Regions from separate parts of the Streptomyces sp. NPDC001407 genome, predicted to be linked through region 3. Evidence: riboswitches for the same ligand, from Rfam matches in the RefSeq annotation. Region 3 holds a riboswitch; each other region holds the start of a gene.
The links. Region 3 has a riboswitch for thiamine pyrophosphate ahead of ACFY1P_RS32625 (thiamine ABC transporter substrate binding subunit). Riboswitches for the same ligand answer to the same signal wherever they lie in the genome.

Region 1 (6,023 bases), on a different contig from region 3:
CTCGGTGCCCGAGGCTGCCCGGGTCTCGCCGGTCAGCCGCTCGCGGTCGCGGATCATGTCCTCGACCGTCAACCCGCCGACGATCGAGCGCAGGTGACCCGCGAAGACGTTGTGCACCCGGTCGCCCATGTGCTTCTGCTGGTCGAGGAAGCGGCGGGCGGCGTTCGCGATCGACACGAAGTCGTCGCCCACCTTGAATATCACCACGCCGTGCACCTTGAGCGGGATGCCCTGCTGGGTGACGCAATCCACGTTCAGCTCGGCCTCGTTGAGATCCAGCGACAGCTTCCGCACCACCTGCACGCCGGGCAGAACGAGCGTGCCCCGCCCGGTGACGATCCGGAAGCCCATGCCTTCTTCCAGACCCTCGGTGCGGTGCTTGGAACCGGAGATGACCAGCGCCTCATTGGGCTCCGCCACCCGCCACATCAGCTTGAACAGCCCGATCACGACGGCCATGCCGACGACGACGGCCCCCGCCACGATGCCGATGAGCATCGCTCATCCCCCCTTTGACGGCTCCTGGGTGCGGAGCCTGTGATCGAAAGTGTGCGCCCGCGCAGGCCGGTGGTGAAGAGGCCCGGGAGTCTTGGCGTTTTCTTGACGCCTGGCACCCCGCGAACCCCGCGCACCCCCGGCGGATCAGCCGTACGCGGCCGCCACATAGACCGTGCGCGGCGGCTGATACTCCACGATCACCACCACCGTGCCCCGCTCCAGGCGCTCGCCCGCCTCCACCGCGTACGCCAGGAACGCCTCCGCACCGCCCCTGACCCGCACGATCACCTCGCCGACCAGCCCCGGGCCGACCGTCCCCGTCACCCTGCCCTGCTCACCGATCACCGGCTCCCCCTCCCGCGATCACTTCGCCCGGCGGCGCCTCCCGCCCCGGGACGCCCCCCGCGCCCTCGGACCGCTCTTCGCCCGCGTCTTCGTATTGTGCCGGTCGGCACTGACAACGAGCGCCGCCAGCGCGGTCGTCACCGGCACCGAGGCCACCAACCCGATGCTGCCGACCAGCGTGCGCACGATCTCCTCCGCGACGATCTCGCTCGTCGCGACCCGCCCGATCCCGCTGTCCGCGATCGAGAACAGCAGCATCAGCGGCAGCGACGCGCCCGCGTACGCCATCACCAGGGTGTTGACCACCGACGCGATGTGGTCGCGCCCGATGCGCATCCCCGAGCCGTAGAGCTTGCGCCAACTCGCGCTCGGATCCGCCTCCTTCAGCTCCCACACCGCCGACGTCTGCGTCACCGTGACGTCGTCGAGCACGCCCAGGGAGCCGATGATGATCCCGGCGAGCAGCAGGCCGCGGATCTCGATCTCGGGGTAGAGGCCGTGCACCAGGCCGGTCTGGTCGTCGGTGTCACCCGTCAGGTGCGCCCACTGCGTGAACAGCGCGCCGAGCAGCCCGATGAGCATCAGGGAGGTGAGCGTGCCGACGACCGCCACGGACGTCCGCGCGTTGAGGCCATGACACATGTAGAGCGCGATCAGCATGATCGCGCTGCCGCCGACCACAGCCACCAGCAACGGGTCCGAACCGTGCAGGATCGCGGGGAGGATGAACAGCGTCAGCACCCCGAAGCTGACCACCAGGGCGACCAGCGCGAAGACCCCGCGCAGCCGGCCGACCACCACGACGGCCAGCGCGAACAGCCCGGCGAGCAGCGCCATGGGCAGCGTCCGGTCCACGTCGGTGACCGCGTACTGGAGGTTCTTGGGCGCCTTCGGCGCGTACGCCAGGACGACTCCCTGGCCCACCGTGTAGTGCCGCGAGGCGCTCGGCTGCACGAGCTCGGTGAAAGTGCGGCCCTTGTCCGGGCCCGAGGTCACCTCGATCTCCGACTTCTCGCACGGCCCCTGCGCCGCGGGCGGTCCGCCGCCCGGCTGCGGGGACTGCTGCTGCGGTGTGGCGCCCGCCTTGGAGCAGTCGATCTCCTCGATCTTCACCACTCGCCCCGACCGCGTCTGCTGGTCGAGACCGAGCCCGGAGTGCTTGTGGGGCGGCGCCCCGCCCGGCCACATCACGATCAGCCCCGCGAGCACCGCGACGGCGAAGGGGATGAGCACGGCCGCGATCACCTTGCGCAGGTGCGCGGAGACGGGCGTGGGCGGGCCGTGGCTGTGCGAGTGGCCGTGGGAATGACCATGTGAGGAGGCATGGGAGTGATGGCCGTGAGGCAGGGGGCGGGGGAGGTCGGTGGGGGACTGCGGTTCCGTGGGGGTCACGTCACGCATCATCGCAACCCCCTCTGGTCCTCCGTACGGGGGAAGCGCTAGCGTGGTGGCACCTTTGCAATCGCGGGAGCTCGGAGCACCGGGCTGAGAGGGCGCTGACCTCCGTACGGCTGGCACGTACGGGAATCGCTGCGTCGACCGCCGAACCTGTTACCGGGTAATGCCGGCGTAGGGAGTTCTGGTCTCATGACCTCGCAGGATGCACGCACGTCCGAAACCGGTCCGATCGGCTGGCACAAGGACTACGTGACCGGCTCGCGGCCGGACCTCAGGGTTCCGGTGCGGCGGGTGCATCTCACCAACGGGCAGGACGTACGGCTGTACGACACCTCCGGCCCGTACACCGACCCGGCCGTCGAGACGGACGTCCGCCGTGGCCTCCAGCCGCTGCGGGAGAGCTGGATCATCGGCCGCGGTGACACCGAGGAGTACGCGGGGCGCCCGATGCGCCCCGAGGACGACGGCCTCAAGCACACCTCTCCGCGCGGGGGGCTGAAGAACCTCGACGCGGTCTTCCCCGGCCGCCCGCGCCAGCCCCGCCGGGGCCGGTCCGGCGCCGCGGTGACCCAGCTCGCGTACGCCCGGCGCGGTGAGATCACCGAGGAGATGGAGTACGTGGCCCTCCGGGAGAACGTCTCCCCGGAGACCGTCCGCGAGGAGATCGCGGCCGGCCGGGCCGTGCTCCCCGCCAATGTGAACCACCCGGAGATCGAGCCGATGATCATCGGCAAGAAGTTCCTGGTCAAGGTGAACGCCAACATCGGCAATTCCGCCGTCACCTCCTCGATCGAGGAGGAGGTCGAGAAGATGACCTGGGCGACCCGCTGGGGCGCCGACACGGTCATGGACCTCTCGACCGGCCGCAACATCCACACCACCCGCGAGTGGGTGCTGCGCAACTCCCCCGTGCCGATCGGCACCGTGCCGCTCTACCAGGCCCTGGAGAAGGTCGACGGCAAGGCCGAAGAGCTCACCTGGGAGATCTACAAGGACACGGTCATCGAGCAGGCCGAGCAGGGCGTGGACTACATGACCGTCCACGCGGGCGTGCTGCTGCGCTACGTCCCGCTGACGGCGCGCCGCAAGACCGGCATCGTCTCGCGCGGCGGCTCGATCATGGCCGCCTGGTGCCTGGCGCACCACAAGGAGTCGTTCCTCTACGAGAACTTCGAGGAGCTCTGCGAGATCCTCGCCTCGTACGACGTGACGTACTCCCTCGGCGACGGCCTGCGCCCCGGTTCGATCGCGGACGCCAACGACGAGGCGCAGTTCGCCGAGTTGAGGACGCTGGGCGAGCTCAACACGATCGCCAAGCGGCACAACGTACAGACGATGATCGAGGGCCCGGGGCATGTCCCGATGCACAAGATCAAGGAGAACATCGACCTCCAGCAGGAGATCTGCGAGGAGGCGCCGTTCTACACGCTCGGCCCGCTGACGACCGACGTCGCGCCCGCGTACGACCACATCACCTCGGGCATCGGCGCGGCGATGATCGCCTGGTGGGGCACGGCGATGCTCTGCTACGTCACGCCCAAGGAGCACCTGGGCCTGCCGGACCGCGACGACGTCAAGACCGGTGTGATCACGTACAAGATCGCGGCGCACGCGGCGGACCTCGCCAAGGGGCACCCGGGCGCGCAGGAGTGGGACGACGCGCTGTCCGACGCCCGCTTCGAGTTCCGCTGGGAGGACCAGTTCAACCTGGCGCTCGACCCGGACACGGCACGTGCCTTCCACGACGAGACGCTGCCGGCGGAGCCCGCGAAGACGGCGCACTTCTGCTCGATGTGCGGGCCCAAGTTCTGCTCGATGAAGATCTCGCAGGACATCCGCCGTGAGCACGGCGGGGAGCTCGCCGTCGATCCCGAGGCGGGGATGGCGGAGAAGTCCAAGGAGTTCGCGGCGGCGGGCAACCGCGTCTATCTGCCGATCGCCGACTAGGAGTTCAGCCGCACGGTCCGAGAGGCCCCGGCCGGTGTCGGGGCCTCTCGCGTGTGCCGTGCCGCGGGCCGGCGGTCAGCCCGGACGGTTGTCCGGGCCGCCGTAGTCCGGGCTGGTGAAGTCGGGGCTGGTGTAGCGCGGGCGGACGTGCGGGGAGGACTCGCTGTCGGGGCTGGTGAAGCCGGGGCGCGAGTACCCAAGGGTCGGGGTGCGGCTGTGGTTCTCGTGCTGCCTCGGGACGTACGAAGACGGCGTGTTGAGCGGGGCGTTGGCCAGGGCTTCCCGGAGGAAGGGCAGTATGCCGCGGTGGAGCAGCGCCTGCCGCCATGCCTCCCCGGCCCGGTCGGCCTCCTCGCTCAGCCCGGCTCCCCGGGCGTCCGTCCCCTCGCCGACGCCGTTGCGCAGGGCGGTCACCACCATGCCGATCATGGCGACGAACGCACCGGCGGCGGTGAGCCCGGCGAACCACCAGCCGATGGTGATCATTGGCTCGCCGACAGACGGGTTGGAGCCGACCGTCCGCAGGACGTAGCCGACGAGGAGGAAGATCAGGGCGGCGATCCCGGCGAGCACGGGAGCCAGCACGGCGACGACCGCTCCGGCGCCCGCGCCGGAGGATTCCACGACCTCGCTGTCCGCGACGCCGAATCCGTCGGGGGCGCTTTCATCACCGTGCACGCCCCCGGCGCTCACGTTTTGGGGGTGCATGCTCGCGGAGAGCGCACGCAGAGCGTCGCGCGCCCTTACGTAGTTCTGGTATTCGGTGGTCGCGCACGCCGAGATGGCGGTCATGGCATTGAGCGCCATGGTGCGCAACTGTTCTGCATTGAGCCGCTGTCCTATCGCGGCGGCCAGTTCCGGGTCATGGTCGGCGGTACGCAGCGCCTGGTCGAGAACCCGCTCGAATTCCGGGCGGTCCTCGGCCAGCAGGTGCGGAGCGCTGTTCATGTGCATCCCCCGATGCTCCGTAGGGCCTTCTTGCCGGCTTACACCGGGCAGTGGGCGGAAACGGAGGAGAGCCTGCTACGGATAAGCCGATGGTAGAGCGGTACCGGCGCACGGTGACAGTGTGTTTCGGGAATTGCCCCGCGCCGGTGGAACTCCCTACCTGCCCGTGGACCTACCCCCTGAACCCTCATCCACCCAGCGGAAGTTGCACCACCAGCAGTTTTCCGGCCATCGTGACCCCTCCGTCCATCGCCAGTGCGAGCCCGTCCGCATAGAGATGCGGACCGTCGACGGCGGGCGTGCCGCCCTCCTCGCCGTCCGCGTCCTCCGCGCCGACCTCGCCCAGGAGATACGGGATCGGGCTGTGGCCGTGCACCAGCCGGCGGCCGCCGTAGGTGTCCAGCAGCTCCCGTACGGCCAGCGGGCCGGCCTCGTCGCGGAAGGCGAACCGCTTGGTGAACTTCCGGAAGAGGTCCCAGCACTCGTCGGGGTCGTTGCGCTGGAGCGCCTCGGTGACGGCGTCGTTGACGGCCTCGATGGAGTCGCCGTAATCCAGATAGGCGGTGGTGTCGGAGTGCACCAGCAGGTGCCCGTCCTCCTCCGCCATGGCGTCGAGCCGCGACATCCACTGGAGGTGGTGGTCCTCCAGGCGCTCCATGTCGGTGCGCTGGCCGCCGTTGAGCAGCCAGGCCGCCTGGAAGGAGGCTGTTCCCGCACCGGAGTTGACCGGCGTGTCGGAGAACCGCTTGGCGCCGATGATCAGCAGCTCGTGGTTGCCCATGAGGGCCTTGCAGTAGCCGCCGGCGGCCGCGGCCTCGGCGGACAGCCGCATCACGAGGTCGATCACGCCGACGCCGTCCGGGCCGCGGTCGGTGAAGTCGCCGAGG
Region 2 (6,023 bases), on a different contig from region 3:
AACGCGATGTAGAGGACCGTCCAGCCCATTTACGCCCCTCTCGTGCGGCTGTTGCCCCGGGGAACAGCCATCAGGACCGCTGGTGCAGTCCCAGATTCTCGTAGATTTCCAGCGTCGCCGTGGAGTGGTTCAGGGTAATGAAGTGCAGCCCCGGGATCCCCTCGGCCATCAGCCGTGAGCACAGCTCGGTGGCGTACTCGATCCCGATCGAGCGTACAGCGGCCGGATCGTCCTTCACCGCGAGGATCCGCTCGGCCAGCTCGGGCGGGAAGGCGGCGTTGCTGAGCTGCGCGAACCGCTCGATCTGCCGGACGTTGGTGACCGGCATGATCTCGGGGATGATCGGGGTCTCGCAGCCCGCCGCCGCGACCCGGTCGCGCAGCCGCAGATAGTCCTCCGGATAGAAGAACATCTGGGTGATGGCGAAGTCCGCGCCCGCCCGGCATTTGGCCACGAAGTGACCGATGTCGGTCTCCCAGTCGGTGGAGCGCGGGTGCATCTCGGGGAACGCGGCGACGCCGACGCAGAAGTCGCCGGACTCCTTGATGAGCCGGACGAGGTCGGCGGCGTAGCCGACGCCCTCGGGGTGGCGCACCCACTCGCCCATGGGGTCGCCGGGCGGATCGCCGCGCACGGCCAGCATGTTGCGGATGCCGGCGTCGGCGTACTGGCCGATGATGTTGCGCAGTTCGGCCAGCGAGTGGTTGACGGCGGTGAGGTGCGCGACGGGCGTCAGCGTGGTGTCCGTCGCGATCCGCTCGGTCGCCCGGACGGTGCCCTCACGGGAGGAGCCGCCCGCGCCGTAGGTCACGGAGACGAAGGTGGGTCCGACGGCCTCGATCCGCCGGATGGCGTTCCACAGGGTCCGCTCGCCCTTCTCGGACTTCGGGGCCGCGAACTCGAACGAATAGGACTGCGCGCCTGAGGCGAGCAGCTCACGCACCGTGCGGGCGTGGTCTGTCCTGGTGGAGGCTGTGCCAAGGGCCATACCGGCAAGTTAACCAGCGGTTCCGCGCAGCCCCAACCCTCATTTGCGATATGACCGATTAGCCGGTCTCTCGTCCACTTTCTGGACAGTCTGTTCATGTCCCGTTGACATTTGACCGACGTTCCCTGGCCGCTTCCTGACCGGTCCGTGGCGGATGGTGCCGGCGGCGTCGCGCCGCCGGGCATCACGCTCCGTACGCGCGGACGCGCTTCGCGAGGCGGGCCGTGGCCTCGGCGGGGTCGTCGGCCTCGGTGATCGCGCGGACCACCACGACCCGGCGGGCGCCCGCCTCCAGCACCTCGTCCAGATTGGTGGCGTCGATGCCGCCGATGGCGAACCAGGGCCGCGCGGGCTTCAGTGCGGCGGTGTAGCGGACCAGGTCCAGGCCCGGCGCGTGCCGGCCCGGCTTGGTCGGGGTGGGCCAGCAGGGGCCGGTGCAGAAATAGTCCACGCCGGGCTCGGCGACGGCGGCGTCCACCTCCGCCTCGGCGTGGGTCGAGCGCCCGATCAGCACCGTGGCGCCGAGGATCGCGCGGGCGGCGGGCACCGGCAGGTCGCCCTGGCCCAGGTGCAGCACCTGGGAGCCGATGGCGTGGGCTACGTCCGCGCGGTCGTTGACCGCGAGGAGCTTGCCGTGGCGGCGGGCCGCGTCGGCGAGGACGGCGAGGTGCTCCAGCTCCTCCCCCGCCTCCATGCCCTTGTCGCGCAGCTGCACGACGTCCACCCCGGCGGCGAGGACCGCGTCCAGGAATTCCGGCAGGTCTCCCTGGCGCTTGCGGGCATCGGTGCACAGATACAGCCGGGCGTCGGCGAGCCGCTCGCGCGCGGTGACGGACATCGGGTGGATCCCCCCGGGTCGGCGGTGTGCGGGCGGGGCCCGGGGCCCCGCCCGCACACCGGACGGTTCTCTCTTACGCTTCTACAGCGCCTGCGGACGGGTCAGACGGCGAGCGCCTGGGCGCGGCGCTTCACCTCCGTGCCACGATTCTCGCGCAGGGCCTGCGCCGGGGTGCCGGGCAGGGTCGGGTCCGGAGTGAAGAGCCACTCCAGCATTTCCTCGTCGCTGAAGCCGTCGTCCCTCAGCAGCGTCAAGGTGCCGGCGAGGCCCTTGATCACCTTGCCCTCGCCGATGAACTCGGCGGGCACCTGGAGCACTCGGTTCTCGCCACGGCGCACCGCGATCAGCTGGCCCTCCTTGACCAGCTGCCGGACGCGCGTCACCTCGACATCGAGCATTTCCGCGATGTCGGGGAGGTTGAGCCAGGCGGGGACGAGAGCATCGATCTTTGCGTCAATCTCGGTCACGGGACAAGCCTGCCATCTGGGACTGACAGTCGGTAGCCAGGTTGACCCGACCTTGTCGGCGGCGCGTCGCGCGGGGCCCGGGAGACGCCCGGGGGAGGCGGCCTCCCCCGGAGCCCTCAGCGGGCGCTCACACCGCCGCCGCCTTCAGCTGGACCGAGGCGTTCGCCGCCCGTGCCCGGTCGATGGCCGCGCCGCGCTCGATGAGCTTGCGGCCCTGGGCCAGGTCGCGCGGGCGGCCGACGGCCAGGAGGGCGACGAGGACCTCGCCGCGCACCCAGCACACCGTCCAGGCGGCGCCCGCCGGGTCGCCGCGCCAGATGAGCTCGTCGCCCTCGACGTGGTGGCCCGCGTACTGCACGAACCTCCCGAACTGCTCGGACCAGAAATACGGCACCGGGTCGTAGATGGGCCCCTCGGCCGTGCCGTGCACGATGTTCCCGGCGACCGTGCGCGGGCCCTGGAGGGCGTTGTCCCAGTGGTGGACCAGGAGCCGCTCGCCGTAGCGGGCGGACGGGAAGGACGCGCAGTCGCCGACCGCGTAGACGCCGGGCACGGAGGTGCGCAGCCGGTCGTCGGTGACCACGGAGCCGTCGGCGGCCAGCTCGACGCCCGAGCCCGCCAGCCACTCCGTCGCCGGGCGGGCGCCGATGCCGACGAGTACGGCGTCCGCGGGCAGCCGGGTGCCGTCGGCCAGCACCACGGCGCCGGGTTCCACGGCGGCCACGCGCGCGCCGGTGAGCAGGCGGGCGCCGCTGTCGGCGTACCAGGCGGTCATGTGGGCGGCGACCTCGGCCGGCAGGGCACCGGCCAGGGGGCGGTCCGCGGCCTCGACGACGGTCACCCGGCAGCCCGCCTCGCGCGCGGCGGTGGCGAACTCGGCGCCGATCCACCCGGCGCCGACCGCCACCACGTCGCGCTGCCCGGCGAGCACCGGGCGCAGCCGCTCCGCGTCGTCCAGGGTGCGCAGCAGGTGCACGCCCGGGACACCCGCGCTGCCGGGCAGTTCGACGGGCCGGGCGCCGGTGGCGATGACCAGCACGTCGTACGGAACGGGCCCCGCGGAAGTGTCCACCAGGCGCTCGCCGGCCCGCAGCCGGGTGACCTCCCGGCCGAGTTCGAGGTCTATGCCGAGGGAGGCGAAGTCCACCTCGAAGGCGGAGCCCTCGGCCTTGCCCAGCAGCACGGCCTTGGACAGCGGCGGCCTGTCGTACGGCTGGTGGGGCTCGGCGCCCAGCAGGGTGATCGCGCCGGTCCAGCCCTGCTCACGCAGGGCGACGGCGGTCTGCACCCCGGCCATTCCGGCCCCCACGATGACGGCCCGCCGGTCACTGGTGGTCTGCGGTTCGTTCCGGTGCTCGCTCACCCGGTCAACTGTAGGGCGGCGGCCCGTCCCGACCGGAGCACCGCGTAGCGAGACCTCTGACACAACGTCACGGTGTTTGGCGCGCCCCGGTGCCGCGCACGCCCCTCCGGCCGCCCCCGTCCGGCCTTCCGGACGGTTCGCGGCGCGTACTAGGGTGGCCGCTGTACAAGCACTCGCGGGAGCCCGGACGGACCGGGCTGAGAGGGAGGCTGGCGGCCTCCGACCGTACGAACCTGATCCGGGTCATGCCGGCGAAGGGAGGGGCTGGACGCCCATGCACGCGTCTTCAACAGCGTCACCGGGGACGTACGACGTCCTCGTGGTCGGCGGCGGTGTCATCGGTCTGGTCACGGCGTGGCGTGCCGCGCAGCGCGGCCTGCGCACCGCCGTCGCGGATCCCGCGCCGGGCGGCGGCGCGGCCGGGGTGGCGGCCGGGATGCTGGCCGCGGTGACCGAGCTGCACTACGGCGAGCAGGAGCTGCTCGCGCTCAATCTGGCGTCCGCGCGGCGCTATCCGCAGTTCACGGCGGAGCTGGAGGAGGCGAGCGGCCAGGACACCGGCTACCGCGCCTGCGGGACCCTCGCCGTCGCCCTCGACGCCGACGACCGGGCCCATCTGCGGGAGCTGCACGCCCTCCAGGAGCGGTGCGGTCTGGACGCCCAGTGGCTGTCGGGGCGTGAGTGCCGCCGGCTGGAGCCGATGCTCGCGCCGGGCGTGCGCGGAGGCGTGCGGGTGGACGGCGACCACCAGACCGACCCCCGGCGGCTCGCCGGGGCCCTGCTGACGGCCTGCGAACGGGCGGGGGTCGCCTTCCACCGCGCGGAGGCCGTACGGCTGCTGCTCTCCGGTGACCGGGCCACCGGCGCCGAACTCGCCGACGGCACCCGCGTCGGCGCCGGCCGGACCGTGCTCGCCGCGGGCAGCCGCAGCGGCACCCTCGCCGGCGTCCCCGAGCACGTCCTGCCGCCGGTGCGCCCGGTCAAGGGCCAGATCCTGCGGCTGCGCGTGCCCGACGCGTACGCGCCCTTCCTGTCGCGGACCGTGCGGGCGGTGGTGCGCGGCGGCCACGTCTATCTCGTGCCGCGTGAGAACGGCGAGCTGGTCGTCGGCGCGACCACCGAGGAGCTGGGCTGGGACACGACCGTCACCGCGGGCGGCGTCTACGAACTGCTGCGCGACGCCCATGAGCTGGTGCCCGGCATCACCGAGCTGCCCCTGGTGGAGACGCGCGCCGGGCTGCGCCCCGGCTCGCCCGACAACGCCCCGCTGCTGGGCCCCACGGCCCTGCCCGGCCTGCTCGCCGCCACCGGCCACTACCGCAACGGCGTGCTCCTCACCCCGCTGACCGGCGACGTGATGGCCGAGGCGCTGACCACCGGACGGCTGCCGGACGAGGCCCGCCCGTTCTCTCCCCTCCGCTTCTCGAACGCGCTCCAGGAGCTGCCCGTATGAACCCCATGGACCCCACCGACAGCCCCGAGGCCCACGTCGGCATCAGCCTCAACGGCGAGAGCCGCTCGGTGCCCCGGGGCCTGACCCTCGACGGCCTCGTGGCCTCGCTGACCACGGCGCACAGCGGGGTCGCGGCGGCCGTCAACGAGGCCGTCGTACCGCGCGGCCAGTGGCCCGGCACCACGCTCGGCGAGGGCGACCGCGTCGAGGTCCTCACCGCAGTGCAGGGAGGCTGATCAGCCCAGATGGCAGACGATCTGCTCACCGTCGCGGGCACCGCCTTCACGTCCCGCCTGATCATGGGCACCGGCGGCGCGCCCAGCCTCGACGTCCTGGAGCGCGCGCTGCTCGCCTCCGGCACCGAGCTCACCACGGTGGCCATGCGGCGGCTGGACACGAACGTACGGGGCTCGGTGCTGTCGCTGCTCGCCCGGCACGACATCCGGGTCCTGCCGAACACGGCGGGCTGCTACACCGCCGGGGAGGCCGTGCTCACCGCCCGCCTGGCCCGGGAGGCGCTCGGCACCGACTGGGTCAAGCTCGAAGTGATCGCCGACGAGCGCACGCTGCTGCCCGACCCGGTCGAGCTGCTGGAAGCGGCGGAGATCCTGGTGGACGACGGCTTCACGGTGCTGCCCTACACCAACGACGACCCGGTGCTCGCCCGCCGCCTGGAGGACGCCGGGTGCGCCGCGATCATGCCGCTGGGCTCGCCCATCGGCTCCGGCCTCGGCATCCGCAACCCGCACAACTTCCAGCTGATCACCGAGCGGGCGGGGGTGCCGGTGATCCTTGACGCGGGCGCGGGCACGGCGTCGGACGCGGCGATCGCGATGGAGCTCGGCTGCTCGGCGGTGATGCTCGCCTCGGCGGTCACCCGCGCGCAGGACCCGGCCCTGATGGCGGAGGCGATG
Region 3 (6,023 bases):
CGTCTACGACTCCGACCCGAAGAAGAACCCCGACGCGGTGAAGTTCGACGCGCTGGAGTACAGCGAGGTGCTCTCGCGCGGCCTCAAGGTCGCCGACGCCACCGCCATCTCCCTGTGCATGGACAACCAGGTGCCGATCCTCGTCTTCGAGCTGCTCGCCGAGGGCAACATCGCCCGTGCGGTCAAGGGTGAGAAGATCGGCACGCTCGTGAGCGACCAGAGCACGCGGGCCTGACGGCCCGGACGACCGCCGTCCTGGGCTGTCACGCCGCACAGGGACGGCAACACCGTGCCGTGGGAAGACCCCGGCACGGGGATGGACAACTGCCTGCCGGTCGGACACCGTGCAGGAGAAGACGCGCGCAGGGGCGAGGCTCTGCTTACTGATAACACCAGGAGCAAGTGGTGATCGAAGAGATCCTCCTCGAGGCCGAGGAGAAGATGGAGAAGGCCGTTGTGGTCGCCAAGGAGGACTTCGCGGCGATTCGCACCGGGCGTGCGCACCCCGCGATGTTCAACAAGATCGTGGCGGATTACTACGGCGCGCTGACGCCCATCAACCAGCTGGCGTCCTTCTCGGTGCCGGAACCGCGCATGGCCGTGGTGACGCCCTTCGACAAGAGCGCACTGCGCAATATCGAGCAGGCCATTCGCGACTCGGACCTCGGTGTCAACCCGAGCAACGACGGCAACATCATCCGGGTGACGTTCCCGGAGCTGACCGAGCAGCGCCGCCGGGAGTACGTCAAGGTCGCCAAGACCAAGGCCGAGGACGCCAAGGTCTCGATCCGTTCCATCCGCCGCAAGGCCAAGGACGCCCTGGACAAGCTCGTCAAGGACAAGGAGTCCGGCGAGGACGAGGTGCGCCGCGCGGAGAAGGAGCTCGACGACACCACCGCGAAGTACGTCGCGCAGGTGGACGAGCTGCTCAAGCACAAGGAAGCCGAGCTCCTCGAGGTCTGATGAACGACACATCCTGGGGGGCCCCGTCGAGCACCGGGTACTGGGGGTCCACCGACCGCGGACCCTCCCCCTCGCTCGGAGGGGACGTGCGCCCGGGCTCGGCGGGTCCTGTGCATGAGGCGGGCGCCGCGGCGCAGACTCGGCCCATGCCCATCGTGCCCTCCTCAGGCGGAGATCAGGAAGACCGTGACGAGGGGGCCGCCCACCTGCGCGGCCCTCTGTTCCGTGATGAACAGGAGCCCGACATCCGGCCCCAGGATTCTGCCCCGGAGCCTGCAGCCCCCCAGGCGCCCAAGGCCGGGAAGAAGAGCGCCGGCCGCGACCTCCGGGCCGCGATAGGGGTGGGACTGGGCCTCGGCGCGGTCATTCTCGCCTCCCTGTTCATCTACAAGCCCGTCTTCCTCGGCGTGATCGTCGTCGCGGTCGTCGTCGGGCTGTGGGAGCTGACCTCCCGACTGGCCGAGCGGAAGGCCGTCAAGGCCCCCCTGGTGCCGCTCGCGCTCGGCGGCGCCGCCATGGTCATCGCCGGCTACGCGAGCGGTGCCGAGGGCGCGTGGGTGGCCATGGCCTTCACCGCGCTCGCCGTGCTCGTGTGGCGGATGCCGGAGCAGCCGGACGGTTACCTCAGGGATGTCACGGCGGGCATCTTCGCCGCGTTCTACGTGCCGTTCCTGGCCACGTTCGTGGCCCTGATGCTGGCCGCGGGCGACGGCGCGTGGCGGGTGCTCACCTTCCTGATCCTGACGGTCGTCAGCGACACCGGTGCGTACGCGGTGGGCTGGAAGTTCGGCAAGCGCAAGCTGGCGCCGCGCATCAGCCCCGGCAAGACGCGTGAGGGCCTGCTCGGGGCCGTCCTGTTCGCCATGGTGGCGGGCGCGCTGTGCATGCGCTTCCTGATCGACGACGGCAAGTGGTGGCAGGGCCTGCTGCTCGGCCTCGCCGTCGCGGTCAGCGCCACGCTGGGCGACCTCGGCGAGTCCATGATCAAGCGCGACCTGGGGATCAAGGACATGGGTGCCCTGCTGCCCGGCCACGGCGGGATCATGGACCGGCTGGACTCCCTGCTGCCGACCGCCCCGGTGGTGTGGCTGCTGATGGTGGTCTTCGTCGGCAGCGCATAGGGCTCCGGCCTGCGCTTTCCTCGGTGAGGGGCTCGTTGTCCACAGGACGGCGGGCCCCTCTCCGCACGTCTGCGACACTGGTAGGACCATGCCTGCACCTGGAGAACTCACTTTCGTCGCGCCGCGCGGGGCCAAGCAGCCCCCGCGGCACCTTGCCGATCTCTCGCCCGCCGAGCGCCGCGAGGCGGTTGCCGCGATCGGCGAGAAGCCGTTCCGTGCGAAGCAGCTGTCGCAGCACTATTTCGCCCGGTACGCACACGACCCCGCGGCATGGACCGACATCCCCGCCGCCTCCCGCGAGAAGCTCGCGGCCGAGCTGCTGCCCGAGCTGATGAGTGTCGTCCGGCACATCTCGTGCGACGACGACACCACCCGCAAGACCCTCTGGCGGCTGCACGACGGCAAGCTGGTGGAGTCGGTGCTGATGCGCTACCCCGACCGGGTCACCATGTGCATCAGCTCCCAGGCCGGCTGCGGGATGAACTGCCCGTTCTGCGCCACCGGCCAGGCCGGCCTCGACCGCAATCTGTCGGCCGCCGAGATCGTGCACCAGATCGTGGACGGCATGCGCGCGCTGCGCGACGGCGAGGTGCCCGGCGGGCCCGCGCGCCTGTCCAACATCGTCTTCATGGGCATGGGCGAGCCGCTCGCCAACTACAAGCGGGTCGTCGGCGCCATCCGCCGGCTCACCGACCCCGAGCCCGACGGCCTCGGCCTCTCCCAGCGCGGCATCACCGTCTCCACCGTCGGTCTGGTCCCCGCGATGCACCGCTTCGCCGACGAGGGCTTCAAGTGCCGCCTCGCGGTCTCGCTGCACGCGCCCGACGACGAGCTGCGCGACACCCTGGTGCCGGTCAACACCCGCTGGAAGGTCCGCGAGGTCCTCGACGCCGCCTGGGAGTACGCGGAGAAGTCAGGCCGCCGCATCTCCATCGAGTACGCCCTGATCCGTGACATCAACGACCAGGCGTGGCGCGGTGACCTGCTCGGCCGGCTCCTCAAGGGCAAGCGTGTGCACGTCAACCTCATCCCGCTCAACCCCACCCCGGGGTCGAAGTGGACGGCCTCCCGGCCGGAGGACGAGCGGGCGTTCGTCCAGGCGATCGCCGCGCACGGCGTGCCGGTGACCGTCCGCGACACCCGTGGCCAGGAGATCGACGGCGCCTGCGGACAGCTGGCGGCGGCCGAGCGCTGAGCGCGGCCCCGAAGCGGCACTGATACGGTGCCATCGCGCCTCCGCGCGCACGAACGAACGCACAAATGAACACTCCGACAGGGGAGCGCGAGAGCGCTGAGAGTGCGGCACGGGCCGCAGACCCTCGGACCTGATCCGGGTCATACCGGCGTAGGGAGTCAATCGCACCATGAACACCAACCTCCGGCGTGCCCTCGGCGCGGCGGCCGCCGTCGCGCTCGGCCTGCCCGCGCTGGCCGCCTGTGGCTCGGGCGGCTCCGACAAGGCCGACGGCGGCAAGACCGTCACCCTCGTCTCGCACGACTCGTTCCAGATCTCGGACAGTGTGCTCAAGGACTTCGAGAAGCAGAGCGGCTACACCGTCAAGACGGTCAAGAGCGGTGACGCCGGAGCGGCGGTCAACCAGGCGATCCTGTCCGCCAGGCACCCGCAGGGCGACGTCTTCTTCGGCGTCGACAACACCCTCCTGTCGCGTGCCCTGGACAAGAACCTCTTCACGCCGTACGAGGCCAAGGGCCTGGACCGCGTCCCCAAGGACCTCCAGCTCGACGCCGCGCAGCACCGGGTCACGCCGATCGACACCGGTGACATCTGCGTCAACTACGACCGCGCGTATTTCGACGGCCACAAGCTGGCCCCGCCGCAGTCCTTCGACGACCTGATCAAGCCGGAGTACAAGGACCTCCTCGTCACGGAGAACTCCGCGACGTCCTCGCCCGGCCTCGCCTTCCAGCTCGGCAGCATCGCCAGGTACGGCGACGCCGGCTGGCAGGACTACTGGAAGAAGCTCAAGGCCAACGGCGTCGAGGTGGTCGACGGCTGGGAGCAGGCGTACAACCAGCGCTTCTCCGGCTCCGCCGCGGGGCGGAAGGCCAAGGGCGACAAGCCGCTGGTCGTCTCCTATGCCTCCAGCCCGCCCGCCGAGGTGATGGACGTGAAGCCGGAGCCGAAGGAGGCCCCGACCGGCGTCGCGACCGGCACGTGCTTCCGGCAGATCGAATTCGCCGGGCTGCTGTCCGGCGCGAAGAACACCGAGGGCGGCAAGGCGCTGATCGACTTCCTGCTGGGCAAGAAGTTCCAGGAGGACATGCCGCTGACCATGTTCGTCAAGCCCGCCGCCCAGGACGCCGCGCTACCGGAGCTGTTCACCAAATACGGCGCGAAGGTCACCGACCCCGCGACGCTCGCCCCCGAGAAGATCGCCAAGAACCGCGAGCAGTGGGTCAAGGCATGGTCCTCGATCGTCCTGAAGTAGACGTCACGGCAAGGCCGCCCAAGGCCCCCCGGACCGCCTCCGGGCGGCCCGGGAGGTCCCTCCGGCCGACGGTGGTGCGGCTCGGCCTGATGGCCGTGCCGCTCGCCTTCTTCGGGGTCTTCTTCGCCTATCCCGTCACCGCGATCGTCTCCCGCGGGCTCAAGGACGGCGGGCACTGGCAGTTCGGCCGCATCGGCGAGGTCGTCACCGATCCCGCGACCGGCCACGTCCTGTGGTTCACCACCTGGCAGGCCCTCGCCTCCACCGCGCTGACCCTCGCACTCGCGCTCCCCGGCGCGTACGTCTTCGCGCGTTTCGACTTCCCCGGCAAGCAGCTGCTGCGGGCCGTGGTCACCGTCCCCTTCGTCCTGCCGACCGTCGTCGTCGGCTCGGCGTTCCTGGCGCTGCTGGGGCGCGGCGGGCTGCTGGACGAGCTGTGGGGCGTGCGCCTGGACACCACCGTGTGGGCGATCCTCCTCGCCCACGTCTTCTTCAACTACGCCGTGGTCGTACGGACCGTGGGCGGCCTCTGGGCGCAGCTCGACCCGCGCCAGGAAGAGGCCGCGCGGGTCCTGGGAGCCGGGCGCTTCGCCGCCTGGCGGCGGGTGACACTGCCCGCGCTGGCGCCCGCCGTGGCCGCCGCCGCGCTGATGGTCTTCCTCTTCACCTTCACCTCCTTCGGCGTCGTGCAGATCCTGGGCGGCCCGCGCTACTCCACGCTGGAAGTGGAGATCTATCAGCAGACCGCGCAGCTGCTGGACCTGCCGACCGCGGCCGTGCTCACCCTCGTGCAGTTCGTCGCGGTGGCCGTGCTGCTCGTGGTGCACGGCCGGACCGTACGCCGCAGGGAGTCCGCCCTGAGGCTCGTCGACGCCGCGCGGACCGCCCGCAGGCCGCGAGGTGCGGCGCAGTGGGCGCTGCTCGGCTCAGTGCTCGCGGTGATCGCGCTGCTGGTGCTGGTGCCGCTCGTCCTCACCCTGCGCTCCTTCGACGGGCCCGACGGCTACGGACTCGCCTTCTACCGCGCCCTCGCCTCGGCGGGCGACAACGGCGGCACGTTCGTCGTCGCCCCGCTGGAGGCCATCGGCAATTCGCTGTCGTACGCGCTGGCGGCCACCGGCATCGCGGTGGTCGTGGGCGGCCTGGCGGCCGCCGCGCTCACCCGACGGGCGGGGAAGCTCGTCCGCGGCTTCGACGCGCTGCTGATGCTGCCGCTCGGCACCTCCGCCGTGACCGTCGGCTTCGGCTTCCTGATCACCCTGGACGAGCCGCCGCTGGACCTGCGCACGTCGTGGATCCTGGTGCCGCTCGCACAGGCCCTGGTGGGCGTGCCGTTCGTCGTGCGGACCATGCTGCCCGTGCTGCGCGCGGTGGACGCCCGGCTGCGCGAGGCCGCCGCCGTGCTCGGCGCCTCACCGCTGCGCGCCTGGCGCGAGGTCGACCTGCCGCTGGTGGGCCGCGCCCTGGCGGTCGCGGCCGGCTTCGCGTT

Region 1: another riboswitch for thiamine pyrophosphate. It lies ahead of thiC (phosphomethylpyrimidine synthase ThiC); the one in region 3 lies ahead of ACFY1P_RS32625 (thiamine ABC transporter substrate binding subunit).
Region 2: another riboswitch for thiamine pyrophosphate. It lies ahead of thiO (glycine oxidase ThiO); the one in region 3 lies ahead of ACFY1P_RS32625 (thiamine ABC transporter substrate binding subunit).

What each region holds. Positions count from the first base shown of each region.
Region 1 is NZ_JBIAWF010000010.1:64,285-70,307, reverse strand. It holds gene ACFY1P_RS15880 (SPFH domain-containing protein) at 1-498, opposite strand, end outside; gene ACFY1P_RS15875 (hypothetical protein) at 643-843, opposite strand; gene ACFY1P_RS15870 (YibE/F family protein) at 862-2,244, opposite strand; TPP riboswitch at 2,298-2,437, shown strand; gene thiC (phosphomethylpyrimidine synthase ThiC) at 2,431-4,188, shown strand; gene ACFY1P_RS15860 (hypothetical protein) at 4,264-5,142, opposite strand; gene ACFY1P_RS15855 (metallophosphoesterase) at 5,324-6,023, opposite strand, start outside.
Region 2 is NZ_JBIAWF010000006.1:175,288-181,310, reverse strand. It holds gene ACFY1P_RS11815 (hypothetical protein) at 1-29, opposite strand, end outside; gene metF (methylenetetrahydrofolate reductase [NAD(P)H]) at 71-988, opposite strand; gene thiE (thiamine phosphate synthase) at 1,173-1,826, opposite strand; gene ACFY1P_RS11800 (Rv2175c family DNA-binding protein) at 1,928-2,293, opposite strand; gene ACFY1P_RS11795 (NAD(P)/FAD-dependent oxidoreductase) at 2,421-3,656, opposite strand; TPP riboswitch at 3,822-3,933, shown strand; gene thiO (glycine oxidase ThiO) at 3,931-5,109, shown strand; gene thiS (sulfur carrier protein ThiS) at 5,106-5,345, shown strand; gene ACFY1P_RS11780 (thiazole synthase) at 5,355-6,023, shown strand, end outside.
Region 3 is NZ_JBIAWF010000036.1:28,418-34,440, reverse strand. It holds gene pyrH (UMP kinase) at 1-235, shown strand, start outside; gene frr (ribosome recycling factor) at 406-963, shown strand; gene ACFY1P_RS32635 (phosphatidate cytidylyltransferase) at 963-2,084, shown strand; gene rlmN (23S rRNA (adenine(2503)-C(2))-methyltransferase RlmN) at 2,173-3,279, shown strand; TPP riboswitch at 3,349-3,453, shown strand; gene ACFY1P_RS32625 (thiamine ABC transporter substrate binding subunit) at 3,449-4,534, shown strand; gene ACFY1P_RS32620 (ABC transporter permease) at 4,624-6,023, shown strand, end outside.